2 regions of the Gordonia sp. SL306 genome follow, and region 2 is predicted to be linked to the other one. Evidence: predicted binding sites of a transcription regulator. Region 2 holds the regulator's gene; the other holds the start of a gene.
What was found. Region 2 encodes LexA, which represses DNA repair genes until DNA is damaged. Its sites were predicted from a motif close to CGAACANNTGTTCG; they were not measured.
Positions count from the first base shown of each region.

Region 1: OVA31_RS08690 (DUF222 domain-containing protein) is a predicted target of LexA. The motif match lies at 3,279-3,292, and genes of this name have one in related genera.

Region 1 is NZ_CP113063.1:1,901,091-1,907,379, forward strand. It holds gene OVA31_RS08670 (DMT family transporter) at 1-404, opposite strand, end outside; gene OVA31_RS08675 (LysR family transcriptional regulator) at 487-1,365, shown strand; gene fgd (glucose-6-phosphate dehydrogenase (coenzyme-F420)) at 1,372-2,388, opposite strand; gene OVA31_RS08685 (hypothetical protein) at 2,467-2,925, opposite strand; gene OVA31_RS08690 (DUF222 domain-containing protein) at 3,416-4,981, shown strand; partial or broken gene OVA31_RS24750 (MarR family transcriptional regulator) at 4,924-5,082, opposite strand; gene OVA31_RS08695 (NAD(P)H-dependent oxidoreductase) at 5,262-5,888, shown strand; gene OVA31_RS08700 (ABC transporter ATP-binding protein) at 5,935-6,289, shown strand, end outside.
Region 2 is NZ_CP113063.1:4,746,095-4,752,383, forward strand. It holds gene OVA31_RS21745 (putative PEP-binding protein) at 1-1,076, shown strand, start outside; gene lexA (transcriptional repressor LexA) at 1,094-1,852, opposite strand; gene OVA31_RS21755 (LysM peptidoglycan-binding domain-containing protein) at 2,091-2,642, shown strand; gene nrdR (transcriptional regulator NrdR) at 2,745-3,236, shown strand; gene hrpA (ATP-dependent RNA helicase HrpA) at 3,256-6,289, opposite strand, start outside.

The DNA of each region.
Region 1 (6,289 bases), 2.5 Mb from region 2:
GAGAATCCCTCCCCGAGGAAGAACCCGGCGTACACGGCCACGATGATCGGCGCGAGGTTGACGAGGAGGGCGGCGGTGCCGGCGTCGAGGTGTTGCTCGGCCCAGTTCAGCACCACGCTGTAGGCGCCGAACCACGCGACACCGTAGGCGATGACGAGGCGCAGGGCCCGGCCGCGCGGCCATCGGGGCCCGGTCCGGGCCCGACTCGCAGGCCGACGTCGCGCGACGACGAGCACGACGGTCAGCGCCACGACACCGAACAGCAGACGGAGGAACGCCATCGAGCCCGGCGAGAAGATCGGCCCGAGGTCGCGGATCACCACGAAGGCCGATGCCCACAGCACTACTGTGACGGTTGCGGCGATTGCCGACCGATAGATCGGATCGGAGGTGCGCGTCAGCATGCCAACCAGCATCGCTGGAGCAAGTGATTAGCACAAGCGACTATTCGTTGTGGACAATTAAGCGCTGCTGTAGTTTCGGCTCATGGTCGATCCTCACCGTCTCCGCGTCTTCCGGGCCGTCGTCGCCGAAGGTTCGATCGGCGGCGCGGCCCGGGCACTGGGTTACACGTCGTCTGCGGTGAGCCAGCACATCTCCGCACTGCAACGGGAGACCGGCCTGGCGCTGGTGGAACGCGATGGTCGCGGCGTGCTGCCGACGCAGGACGGGCTCATCCTCGCCGAGGAATCCGCAGCCGTGTTCGACCACCTCGCACGACTCGACGGGATCGTCGGCGACCTCCGTCAGGGTCGGGCGGGGCGCCTCTCGGTGAGCTACTTCGCGTCGGCGGGGACCACCTGGATTCCCCCGATCGTCGCCACCATCACCCGGGAGTTCCCCGACATCCGACTCGACCTGCGTCTCGTCGAACTCGCGGAGGACTCCCCGCCCGGACCCGACGTCGAGGTCTACGTGGACGGCGCGGCGAGCTCGACGTTGGGCGGCTACGAGTGTGAGCACCTCGTCACCGAGCCGTACTACGCTGTGGTGCACTCGGATTCGACACTCGCCGACGCGGGCCGGGTCACCCTCGGCGAACTCGCCACGCGATCGTGGGTGGACAACGACATCGCCCGCGGGCCGTGCCGGCAGGCGCTGCTCGATGCGTGCACCGCCATCGGGTTCACCCCCGACTTCGGCGTGCAGACGCAGGATTATCCGACCGCGATCCGATTCGTCGCGGCCGGCGTCGGGCTCACCGTCGTCCCGGAGCTCGCCCTCGTCGGATTGCCCGACGAGGTGGTCGCGCTACCGATCGAAGACCCCACCCCGACCCGCGCGATCTGGATGCGGCGTCATCACCGGGTCGCGGGCAGTCAGGCGGCCGACCGCGTCGTCAGTCTGCTGCGGTCGGCCGTCTGAACACGCTCAGGCCGACAGCTTGCGCAGCCGGGGCGCGAGGTCCTTCTCGAAGTTCTCCAGGAAGCGACGCTGATCGTGGCCGGGCGCATGGAACACCAGGTGGTTGAGTCCGCAATCGGTGTAGAACTTCACCTTCTCCACCGCCTCGTCGGGATCGGACGCGACGATCCACCGTTTGGCCACCTGCTCGATGGGCAGTTCGTCGGCCAGTCGTTCCATCTCGGTTGACGAGTTCACGCTGTGCTTCTGCTCGGCGGTCAGCGACAGCGGCGCCCAGAACCGGGTGTTCTCCAGTGCCAGTTCGGGATTCGGATCGTAGGAGATCTTGATCTCGATCATCCGATCGATGGCGTCGAAGTCGCGCTCGGCCTTCTCCGCACCCTCCTTGACCGCAGGGATCAGCTTCTCCTGATAGAGATCGGCTCCCTTGCCCGAGGTGCAGATGAAACCGTCTCCCGCGCGTCCGGCGTAGCGTGCCACCACCGGTCCACCCGCAGCGACGTAGACCGGGATCGGCTTCTCGGGCACGTCGTACATGTACGCGCCCTGGGTCTTGTAGTACTCGCCGTCGAAGTTGATCTCCTCGCCGGTCCACAGTTCGCGCATGAGCTTGATCGACTCACGCAGCCGGGCGAAGCGCTCCTTGAATTCGGGCCATTCGCCCTGGAAGCCGGTCGCGTACTCGTTGAGGGCCTCGCCCGTGCCGACGCCCAGCATGATGCGTCCCGGATACATGCACCCCATCGACGCGAAGGCCTGCGCGATCACCGCCGGGTTGTAGCGGAACGTCGGGGTCATCACCGACGTCCCGATCTGCACCCGCTTGGTCCGCTCCCCCACCGCTGCCATCCAGGCCAGCGAGAACGGGGCGTGCCCGCCGTTGTGCCGCCACGGCTGGAAATGGTCGCTGACCGCGACCGAGTCCATGCCGTGCTCCTCGGCGGCCACCGCGATCTCCACCAGCTCACGCGGATCGAACTGCTCCGCCGACGCCTTGAAACCGAGCTTGAGTTCTGCTGCCACGTGTTACCTCGCTCCTGACGGCCGCGGCTTGTCGAGCGCGCGGACTCCTCACCGATCGATCACTCTGTTCCAACCTACTCAGGGCCGTGGGGTCGCGCTGCCACCGGTCGACGAACGCGGGGAATCCAGCCGTGCCTTCACACCCAGATGCGCCGCCGCGATGATCAATGCGACCAGGGTCATCGGCGCGCCGGCAAGCACTGACAAGAGCCAGAAGCTCGCCCAGTTCGCCAGACCCGCGAACGAGAGTCCGGCCAGCGCGATGACGGCCAGCCAGGACACCCACCACCGCATCGCGAGGGCCGCCACCACCGGTGGCGCGGCCAGCAGCAGTCCGAGTCGGACGAGCGGCCCGGCGCCCAGGGCATGGACCATCGAATCGTCACAGGTGGCCCCGCTGCGCGTACCGGGCTCGTACAGCACGCCGCCTTTCGAACACGACAGCGACCAGAGGGACACGGGTTCGACGGCGAACCACACGGTGAAAGCCACTGCGAGCACTGCCAACACCCACCACGCTGCGCGCACCTTCGCCACCCCCGGACCGTAGCGCGCCGGGGTCCGGAGCCGGGCGACCCAGGCGCGCTGTTGTCACGATCAAATCTGTCGGTGGGGTGACATAGAGTTCTTGTCAACGGGATCGACGAGTTGATGTGAGTACCGGAGCAAGCCGCTGCAGGGCCCAGTAGGGCTCGGCGGCTTGGTCTTTCAGAGAATGTGAATGCCGAGTGACGGTCCCGACGGTGTTCATTCGTTCTCTGAGAGGCGTGTCTGGTGTCGGGTCCGGCGTGGAGGTTGTCGTCGTGGTGGGGTGAGGTCTCGCCGTGGCCAGATCTGCCTGCCTTTTTCACCGGTCGGGTCGACGTCGCTGAGCTCGGCGAGGCTGACACCAATGATCTGATCGGCAGCCTGGTCTCAGCCCAACGCGGTCGCTCGTTTTTGGCGTGGCGCGATTATCGGGTGGCCGCCGAGTTGCATGCGCGGTTGGTGGGTACCGAGTCGGATCCGCACGATCTCTTGTTGGTGGATGGGTTCGCCGATTGTGCGGCGCGGATCGCGATCAGCTTCGGATGCGTTGCGGGATCGGTTGCCGCAGGTGGCCGAGCGGTTGCGGGACGGGCGGATCTCGGCGGAGCGGGTCACGTCGATCATCGCGCGCACCGATCTGGTTGACGGTCATGACTGTGCCGCCGTGGTGGATGCCGACATCGCTGCCTGCCTGGATCTGCACGAGGGTGCGTGGTCGGTGGAGCGGTTGCGCGACATGGTCGACAGGATCGTCTACCGACACGATCCTGATGCGGTGCGTGAGCGCCGGCAGAAAGCCGTGGACGCGCGGGGCGTATCCACCCGACCGTTGCCCGATGGGATGGCGAAGTTCTCGGCGACGATGTCGGCGGAGAATGCATGCCTGTCGGACGGGTCTGTGAAGGCGCTGGCCGCGTGCGCGTGTGAGCACGATCCGCGCACCACGCAGCAACGACGTTCGGATGCCACGTTCGCGCTGTTGACTGGCACTGCGTTCGAGTGTGAATGCCGACGTGAGGACTGCGACGCGGTCATCCCCGAACCGGGCGCCGTCGCGCTGACCGAGCCCAAGGTTGTCATCCACGTGGTCGTCGACGAATCCACTCTGAATGGTGACGCCGACAACGCCGGCTACATCGCCGGACACGGGGTCATATCCGACGAGCACGCCCGCGATCTGGCCGCGCGGCCCGATGCCGTGATCAAGCCGCTCGTGCCGAAAGGGACGCCGGAGAATCTGGACGGCTCGTTCACCGTGGCGGCCCATCTGCCGTCGGATCCGTACCGTCCGACGGCCGCGTTGGACACATTCGTGCGGATTCGGGACGGCTCCAGCGTCATTCCTGGGTCGGAGGTGTCCGCGTTCGACGCCGACCTCGACCACGTCGAAGAGTTCGACCACGACGATCCGGCGTCGGGTGGTCACACCCTGCCCGACAACCTCAACGCCAAAGACCGCTTCTGGCACCTGCTCAAGACCTTCGGCGACTGGGTCGACGACCAGTACCGTGACCGACACGGCGCGTTGAGGACCGAGTTCATCACCCCCGAAGGCTTGGTGATCCCGGGCGATCCGGAGAACCTGGACATCCTGTTCCCCGGGTTGCGGCGGATTCGGTTCAAAGTGCCACCCGGCGACGACGCCGACCCTTCGAGACGCTCGCACGCTCGCTCCTCAGGGAACGAGAATCGCTCCACGAGCCGGGTGGCGGCCAAACATGCCCGCCGACGCCGCGAACGCGAACGCAACCGGCAACGCCGCGAAGCGGAGGACGAGACCAGTTCTCAGCCCATAGCCTCGAACGCCCGGTCGAAGGCGGCCAAGGTGTCGATGACACGAGCCATGTCGCCTGGCGAGATCTCGGGGAAACGCGACCGCGCCTCGTCGAAGAGTTCGTCGCCGCGACGCACCGTCGCAGTACCAGCTTCGGTGAGGGCGATCTCGTTCTCCCGGCGCGATCTCGGCGACGGCGATACCACGATCAGCCCGGCCGCCACTCCGTTGTCGATCTGGCGACTGACTGTCGACTTCGTCAACCCGAGCCGGTCCGCGATCATCTGCTGATTGAGCCGATTCGGGAACGCGTCGATCGTCGAGAGCACCAGGAACTGCGGCAGTGAGATACCGAGCCCGCTGCGGAACAGCGCGTCACCGGTGCGATCCATCAGGCCCGCGACCCTGCGGAGCAGAAACCAGAACCGCGCGAAGTCGTCGGGCAGTTCGGGCAGGTCCTTGTCGTTCGGCACGACGATCACGGTAACAAAAGTTTGACCGACAACAGTTCAAGGCGTATCAGTTGTAGTTACAACTGTTGAATCCTGAACCTTTATCGGAGGCCCGAACCATGCGCACTCTCGTCGTCCTGGATCACCCGTACACGCTCACGTCCTCGGCCGACGTCGAGCACCAGCGCAGTTTCTCCGCCGCCGTCGCCGACGCGGCCATCCGAGGCGCCCGCTCCGCCGGCCATGAGGTCGACGTCATCGACCTCGCCGCGGACGGTTTCAACCCGGCGATGACCGCCGACGACCTGCGAGCGTGGCGCCTGCAGCAGGTCGCCGACCCGGTGGTGGCCGGTTACCAACGGCGTGTGCTGGCCGCGAATCACCTGGCGTTCGTCTTCCCGATCTGGTGGGAGGCGATGCCCGCGGCGACGAAAGGGTTCCTCGACAAGGTCCTCACCAAGGGCATCGCCTACGAGGAGATCGAGGGTGCGCGAGGCAATCCGTTTCGCAACCTGATGACCGAGTTGCGGGGCGTGTCGGTACAGACCGTGATGACCACCCCGCATCCCGTCTACCGCTGGTGGTTCGGCGACCCGGTCACCAAGATCATGTTCCGCGGGACCTTCGGCAAGATCGGCGTGAAGAACCTGCGCTGGCACAACTACGCCAATGTCACCGCCGCCGGGAACGAGCGTCGCGCAGCCCTGCTGACGTCGACGGAACAGCGTTTCGCGCAACTCGCGTGAGCGCCGATTGGACTTCAAGTGAACTTGAGGTTCTACGGTGGTCGTCATGAGCATGGAATCGGTGGGCTGGGACACCATGTACAAATCGATGAACGCGCCGGAGGCACGGAACCTCCGGGGCGAGCGAGGCACCACGCTGCGACGTATCGCGCAGTTCGCGAGGCCACATCGGCGCCGGATCGCCGTGTTCCTCGGACTGTCGGTGCTGACCGCACTGCTGACGGTCGTGACTCCACTGCTGGCCGGACGGGTGGTCAACCTGATCACCGGCGGCGGCAGCGGTGGTGCGATCGCCGGCTTGGCGTTGGTCATCGCGTTCATCGCCGTCATCGAGGCGGCAGCGGGCATCGGGACGCGCTGGTTCTCCGCCAACATCGGCGAGGGACTGATCCTGGATCTGC
Region 2 (6,289 bases):
GGATTCCATGCGTGGTGGCAGTGGGTGAGCTCGCCACCGTGGCCGTCGGCACCACGGTGCTCGTCGACGGCACGGCGGGCACTCTGGAGGTCGAACCCGACGAGGCGAGGGCGCTGGCCGGCGTCGACGAGAGTCGTCGCAAGGCCGCCGCGGTGGCGTCGTGGACGGGACCCGGGACGACCGCGGACGGGCATCCGGTCTCGGTGCTCGCGAATGTCGCCGACGGAGCGTCGGCACGAAACGCATCCGGTCATCCCGTCGAGGGTGTCGGATTGTTCCGCACGGAGCTGGCGTTCCTCGAGCGGGCCGAGGCCCCGACGATCGCCGAGCAGACAACGTTGTACCGCGAGGTGATCGACGCATTCGCCGATCAGAAAGTGGTGATCCGGACGCTCGACGCCGGGTCGGACAAGCCGCTCAAATTCGTGACCCAGCTCAACGAGGCCAATCCGGCGCTGGGTGTGCGGGGCAATCGCATCGCGATCGACCATCCCGAGATCCGCGCGGCGCAGCTCGATGCGATCGCAGCCGCTGCTCAGGAGAGCGGAGCCACGCCATGGGTGATGGCCCCGATGATCGCATCGCCTTCCGAGGCAGCGGAATTCGCGGGCGAAGTGCGGCGCCGTGGATTGATCGCGGGGGTGATGGTCGAGGTGCCCGCCGCTGCGATCCTGGCTCCCGCGATCATGGCGGAGGTCGACTTCGTCTCGATCGGCACCAATGATCTGACGCAGTACACGATGGCCGCGGATCGGATGTCCGCCGAACTCGCCACACTGACGGATCCGTGGCAGCCTGCGGCGCTGGCACTGATCGACATGGTTGCCCGCGCCGGTCAGGCGGCGGGCAAACCGGTCGGAGTGTGCGGTGAGGCGGCCGCCGACCCGCTGCTGGCATGTGTACTCGTCGGCATGGGCGTCAGTTCATTGTCCGCGGCGCCCGCCGCGGCTGCGCCGGTCGGGGCTCGCCTCTCGGAGGTGACCCTCGACCAGTGCCGGTCAGCCGCGCAAGCAGTGCTGAAAACCGCCGATCCCGCGGAGGCCCGTGCGGTCGCGGCCGCGGCGCTCGGTGGCTGACTCTCGGCCGCCGATCCTCACACGCGCCGCATCACGGTGACGACCTTGCCGAGGATCGCGGCCTCGTCGCCCGGGATGGGATCGAAGAGGTCGTTGTGCGGCATCAGCCACACGTGACCGTCCTTGCGCTTGAACGTCTTCACGGTGGCCTCGCCGTCGATCATGGCCGCGACGATGTCGCCGTTGTCTGCGACGTTCTGCTGCCGGACCACGACCCAGTCGCCGTCGCAGATGGCGGCGTCGATCATCGACTCGCCGACGACGCGCAGCAGGAACAGCGATCCCTCTCCGACCAGTTCTCGAGGTAGCGGGAACACGTCCTCGACGGCCTGCTCGGCCAGGATCGGTCCGCCTGCGGCGATCCGCCCGAGCACGGGCACGAACGTCGGTGTGGGCAATTCCTGACCGTCGGCCAGTCCGGCCGCCGCGCCGCCGGGCGGGGTGTGGTCGCCGTCCTGGATGTTGACCGCGCGCGGCCGGTTGTGGTCGCGCTTGAGCAATCCCTTGCGTTCCAGGGTGCGGAGTTGATGCGCCACCGACGACGTGGACGTCAGTCCGACGGCGTCGCCGATCTCGCGGATGCTGGGCGGGTAGCCACGCTCTCGCACGGACTGACGGATGAACTCCAGGACCCCGCGCTGCCGGGCGGTGAGAGCCGCCTCGGCGACCTCGGGTTCGGCGACGACGGGTGCCGGCTCCGACGAGTCGTCGGGGGCGTCTGCGGTCTCGTGGATCCCGCGGGTGGCTCCACGCCGCCCGCCGGCCTTGTCGCTCATCGCTGAGTCCTTCCTGTCGGCTGTTGCATCGTCGGCTGCCGCCGGAACCGGGTTCGCCTCGCAAAATCGCTGGTCGATCGGTTGTCTCACGGCCGAGGTTAACCGAACCTGCCGACAGGTTCAAACATTTGTTCGACGCGTGTCGAGACTTTGTCGGCGCAGCGTGCTACAAATCGAACATGCGTTCCATCGAACATGTGATCGAGGGAACGGTCGATTCGGATCCCAGGAGGACACGATGAGCACAGCCACCTTGACCCGCGAGACGTCCGTCCGCGAGACACCCGCGCGCCACGTGCCGAGCAGTGGCACCCTGACCCGCGAGACACCGGCGCTGGCGCCGCGACGGCCGGTCACCTCCGGCGTCGGTTCGCGTCCGAGGCGCGGCGCGAGGGTCGAGCCGACCCGTCCGGCCGACCGTCGTCCGGACGGTCGATACAACGCGGGCACGACGATCGTCGGCACCCGGTGTGCGGCACCGGCAGATGAGCGGCGGGTCTACGCACGACGTCGTGCGGCCGCGCTTGCCGTGCTGGTCGGGGGAGCGCTGGCCGCGCTCGTCTGGGTCGTCGCGATCGTCGGGTCGAACTACGCCGCGTCCGTCGCCCCGCAGCCGGTGGGCACCGAGGTGGTGCACGTCCGGCAGGGCGACACCCTGAGCTCGATCGCCGATCGGGTGGCGCCGGATCTGCCGCGCCAGTCGGTCATCGATCAGATCGTCGAGCGCAACGCCTTGGCCTCCTCGGGACTCCGGGTCGGTCAGGCACTGATCGCGCCCGCATACCGCTGAGCAACGGACGGTATTCTCATGGCACAGGTTCCAGCCGGAAACCGGCACGGCGTAGCGAGCATCCGGTGCGCCGGAGTGTCCCGAGACGTGCGTGAGGACAACATGCGCTGCCCGTTTTGTAAGAACGAAGACACCAAGGTCATCGACTCGCGTGTCGCCGATGAAGGGCAGGCGATCCGACGGCGCCGTTCGTGTGCGGAGTGTGGTCGCCGGTTCTCGACGGTGGAGAGCGCCGTGCTGTCGGTGGCGAAACGCAACGGGGTCACCGAACCGTTCAGCCGCGAGAAGGTGATGCGCGGAGTTCGTCGGGCCTGCCAGGGGCGTGCCGTGGCCGAAGACGCCCTCGCCCAGCTCGCGCAGCAGGTCGAGGATGCGGTGCGCGCATCCGGATCGGCCGAGATCCCCAGCAACGAGGTGGGATTGGCGATCCTCAAACCGTTGCGTGAGCTCGACGAGGTGGCCTATCTCCGATTTGCGTCGGTGTACCGCTCGTTCGACTCGCTCGAGGACTTCCAGCGCGAGATCGACGACCTGCAGGGCGACCTGACGCACGAGAAGACAGTGGACGCTGCGGGGCCGACCGTCTCCGAATGACGGCGTCGGAGCGGTGCGCTCAATGGAACACGTCCAGTGCGCGCATCGCCCGCTTCTCGGAGATCGGATAGGCGGTACCGAGTCGCTGCGAGAAGAGACCGACCCGGAGTTCCTCGACCATCCAATGGGCATACTCGTTGAAGGCATCGCGCCGGCCGACGGGGAGCTGCGCGACTCGCTGATTCCAGTGTGCGATCACCCGGTCGACCGCGGCGAGGGCATCGCGATCGCGGGTCGTTGATCCCATGAGATCGGCCAATCGATTCTCCGCCGCCTGGAGATAGCGAGGGATCTCGGTGAGATGTCTGCGTGGGGTCGCGGCCACGAATCCGTCGAAGACGAGGTTCTCCAGTTGCTCGGCCACGTCGTCGGCAGCGACGGACCCGCTGTCCTGGTCGATCTCCGATCGGAGGGGGGCGAGATGCCGGAGAATGTCCGTGGCGAGCGCGAAATACTCAGGGGCCGCGTCGGTCACAGTCGTTCTGAGGTCATCGCGGAGCCGCGCGAACTGGCCGGGCGTCCGGATGACGGTGAGGTCTCGGGTGGCCACGGCGTCACGGACCGCGCGCCGGGTGCAATCGGCCGGCAGATCGTCGGGTCGTCGATACGGGCTCTGACTCAGCGCCAGCCGTCCGGCCGGGTCGAGGGTTCCGGTGATCTTCTTGGGGAGCGTCGGGATCGTCGTCTCCAACAACACGATCACCGCGTCGGTCAGCTTGCGGTCGCGTTCGGCCGCGGTGACGGACTCGGTCCGCGTGACACCGGTTGCCCGTCCAGCGTCGTCCCGCACGACGTCGAGTCCCGGATAGCGGGTGATCGTCTGGCCGGCAACCGTTGTGGTGGTGGTGTCGGGTAGATCGCCGATGCCATCGTCGGTCCAGGAGGTGTGGACGGCGCGGGGACGTGAGGTGTCGTCGTGCCCGGCGAAACCCTTCTTCAGGTCGGCCAGTGACTTGCCACTCGCGACCACCGTCCCGGCGCGGTCGGTGACGGCGAAGTTCATCGTCAGATGGGCAGGGACGCGATCGAGGGAGAAGTCACCCGGGGACACGGTCATGCCGGTGATCGAGGTGAGCTCGCGGGACAGACCGGTCACCAGTGGCTCCGACCGGGGTGTCAATCGCGAGACCGCGAGGTCGGCGAAACGCTGGGCGGGTGCCATCGACTTGCGCAGGGCCTTGGGCAGTGATTTGACGAGCTCGGTGGCGAGTTCGGAGCGCAGGCCCGGGACCGACCAGTCGAAGCCTGCGGGTCGTACGTGATCGAGTAGCGGCCGGGGGATCACGACGGTGACCCCGTCGTCGGGAGCTCCTGGCTCGAACCGGTAGCGCAGTTCCAGGCGGGTCTCGCCCTGCTGCCAGGCTCCGGGAAAGTCGGTGTCGGCCACCGTGACATCGGCCGCCACATCCTCCGGCTTCAGATCGAGCAGGTCCGGATGCTCTCGGCGCGTCTTCTTCCACCAGGTGTCGAAATGCCGCGCCGACACGACGTCGGCGCCGACCCGGGCATCGTAGAACTCGAAGAGCTGTTGCTCGCTGATCACCAGATCGCGACGACGCGCGCGATGCTCGACGTCGGCGGCCGCCTCGAGGAGATCCCGATTGCGGTGGAAGAACACATGATCGGTGCGCCAGTCGCCCTCGACCAGGGCGTGGCGGATGAACATCTCCCGTGAGGTCGGCGGATCGATCGCGCCGTAGGGAACGCGTCGCTGGGCGACGAGGGTGACCCCGTAGAGAGTAACCCGCTCGTAGGCCATCGCCGACGCGCGCTTGGCCGACCAGTGCGGCTCGCTGTACGACCGGCGGACGAGGTCGCCCGCGAGTTTCTCGGCCCAGAGCGGATCGATGCCGGCGACGGTGTGCGCGAACAGCCGTGAGGTCTCGAGGATCTCAGCGGCCATGATGAAGGGAGGTGGTTTACGGGCGAGCGACGAGCCGGGGAAGATCGCCAGCGATGTGTTTCGGGCACCGATGTAGTCGCGTGAATCGCCCTGGCGGACTGCGATGTTGCCCAGCAGTCCGGACAGGATCGAACGGTGGATGGCGTCGGCGTCGCGTGGCGACGCGGTGGCGGTCCAATCGAGGTCGGAGACGATCCGTGACAACTGGCGATGGAGTTCCTGCCATTCCCGGATTCGCAGGAAGTGGAGGAACTCGCTCTCACACATCCGTCGGAACCGATTACCGGACAACTCCTGTCGCCGATCGTTCAGATACTCCCAGAGCTCGAGATACGAGAGGAACTCCGAACCCGGCACCGCGAACCGTCGATGCGAGGTGCCGGCGGCCTCGCGATGTTCCGCAGGCCGTTCGCGCACATCTGGCACCGACAACGCCGCGGCGATCACCAGGACGTGGTCGAGACACCCGAGTTCGTGTGCGGAGATCAGCATCCGTGCCAGACGGGGATCCACCGGTATCCGGGCCATGTCACGCCCGATCCGGGTGAGGACCGGCTCGTGATCGTCGCGAGCGGTCTCACGGATCGCGCCGAGCTCGGTGAGCACGGCCATGCCGTCACGGATGGCGCGCGCGTCGGGCGGCTGCACGAAGGGGAATGCCGACACGTCACCGATGTGCAGGGCGGCCATCTGGAGGATCACCGCGGCGAGATTGGTCCGCAGGATCTCTGGGTCGGTGAACGCGGGGCGGTTGTCGAAATCCTCCTCGGAGTACAGGCGGATGCAGATGCCCGGTGCGACACGGCCACAGCGCCCGGCCCGCTGCCGGGCGGAGGCCTGGGAGATCGGCTCGATGGGAAGTCGGTTCACCTTCGACCGTGTTGAGTAGCGCGAGATGCGGGCGGTGCCCGTGTCGATGACGTAGCGGATACCCGGAACGGTCAGCGACGTCTCGGCGACGTTGGTGGCGAGGACGATCCGCCGCCCGCTCGACGGCGCGAAGACGCGTTGCTGGTCGGCGATCGACAGCCGCGCGAAGAGCGGGACGATCTCGGCACCCGACGCGACACGATGGCGCAACGCGTCCGCGGTCTCGCGGATGTCCCGTTCGGTCGGCAGGAACACCAGGATGTCGCCGGTGCGGTGCGAC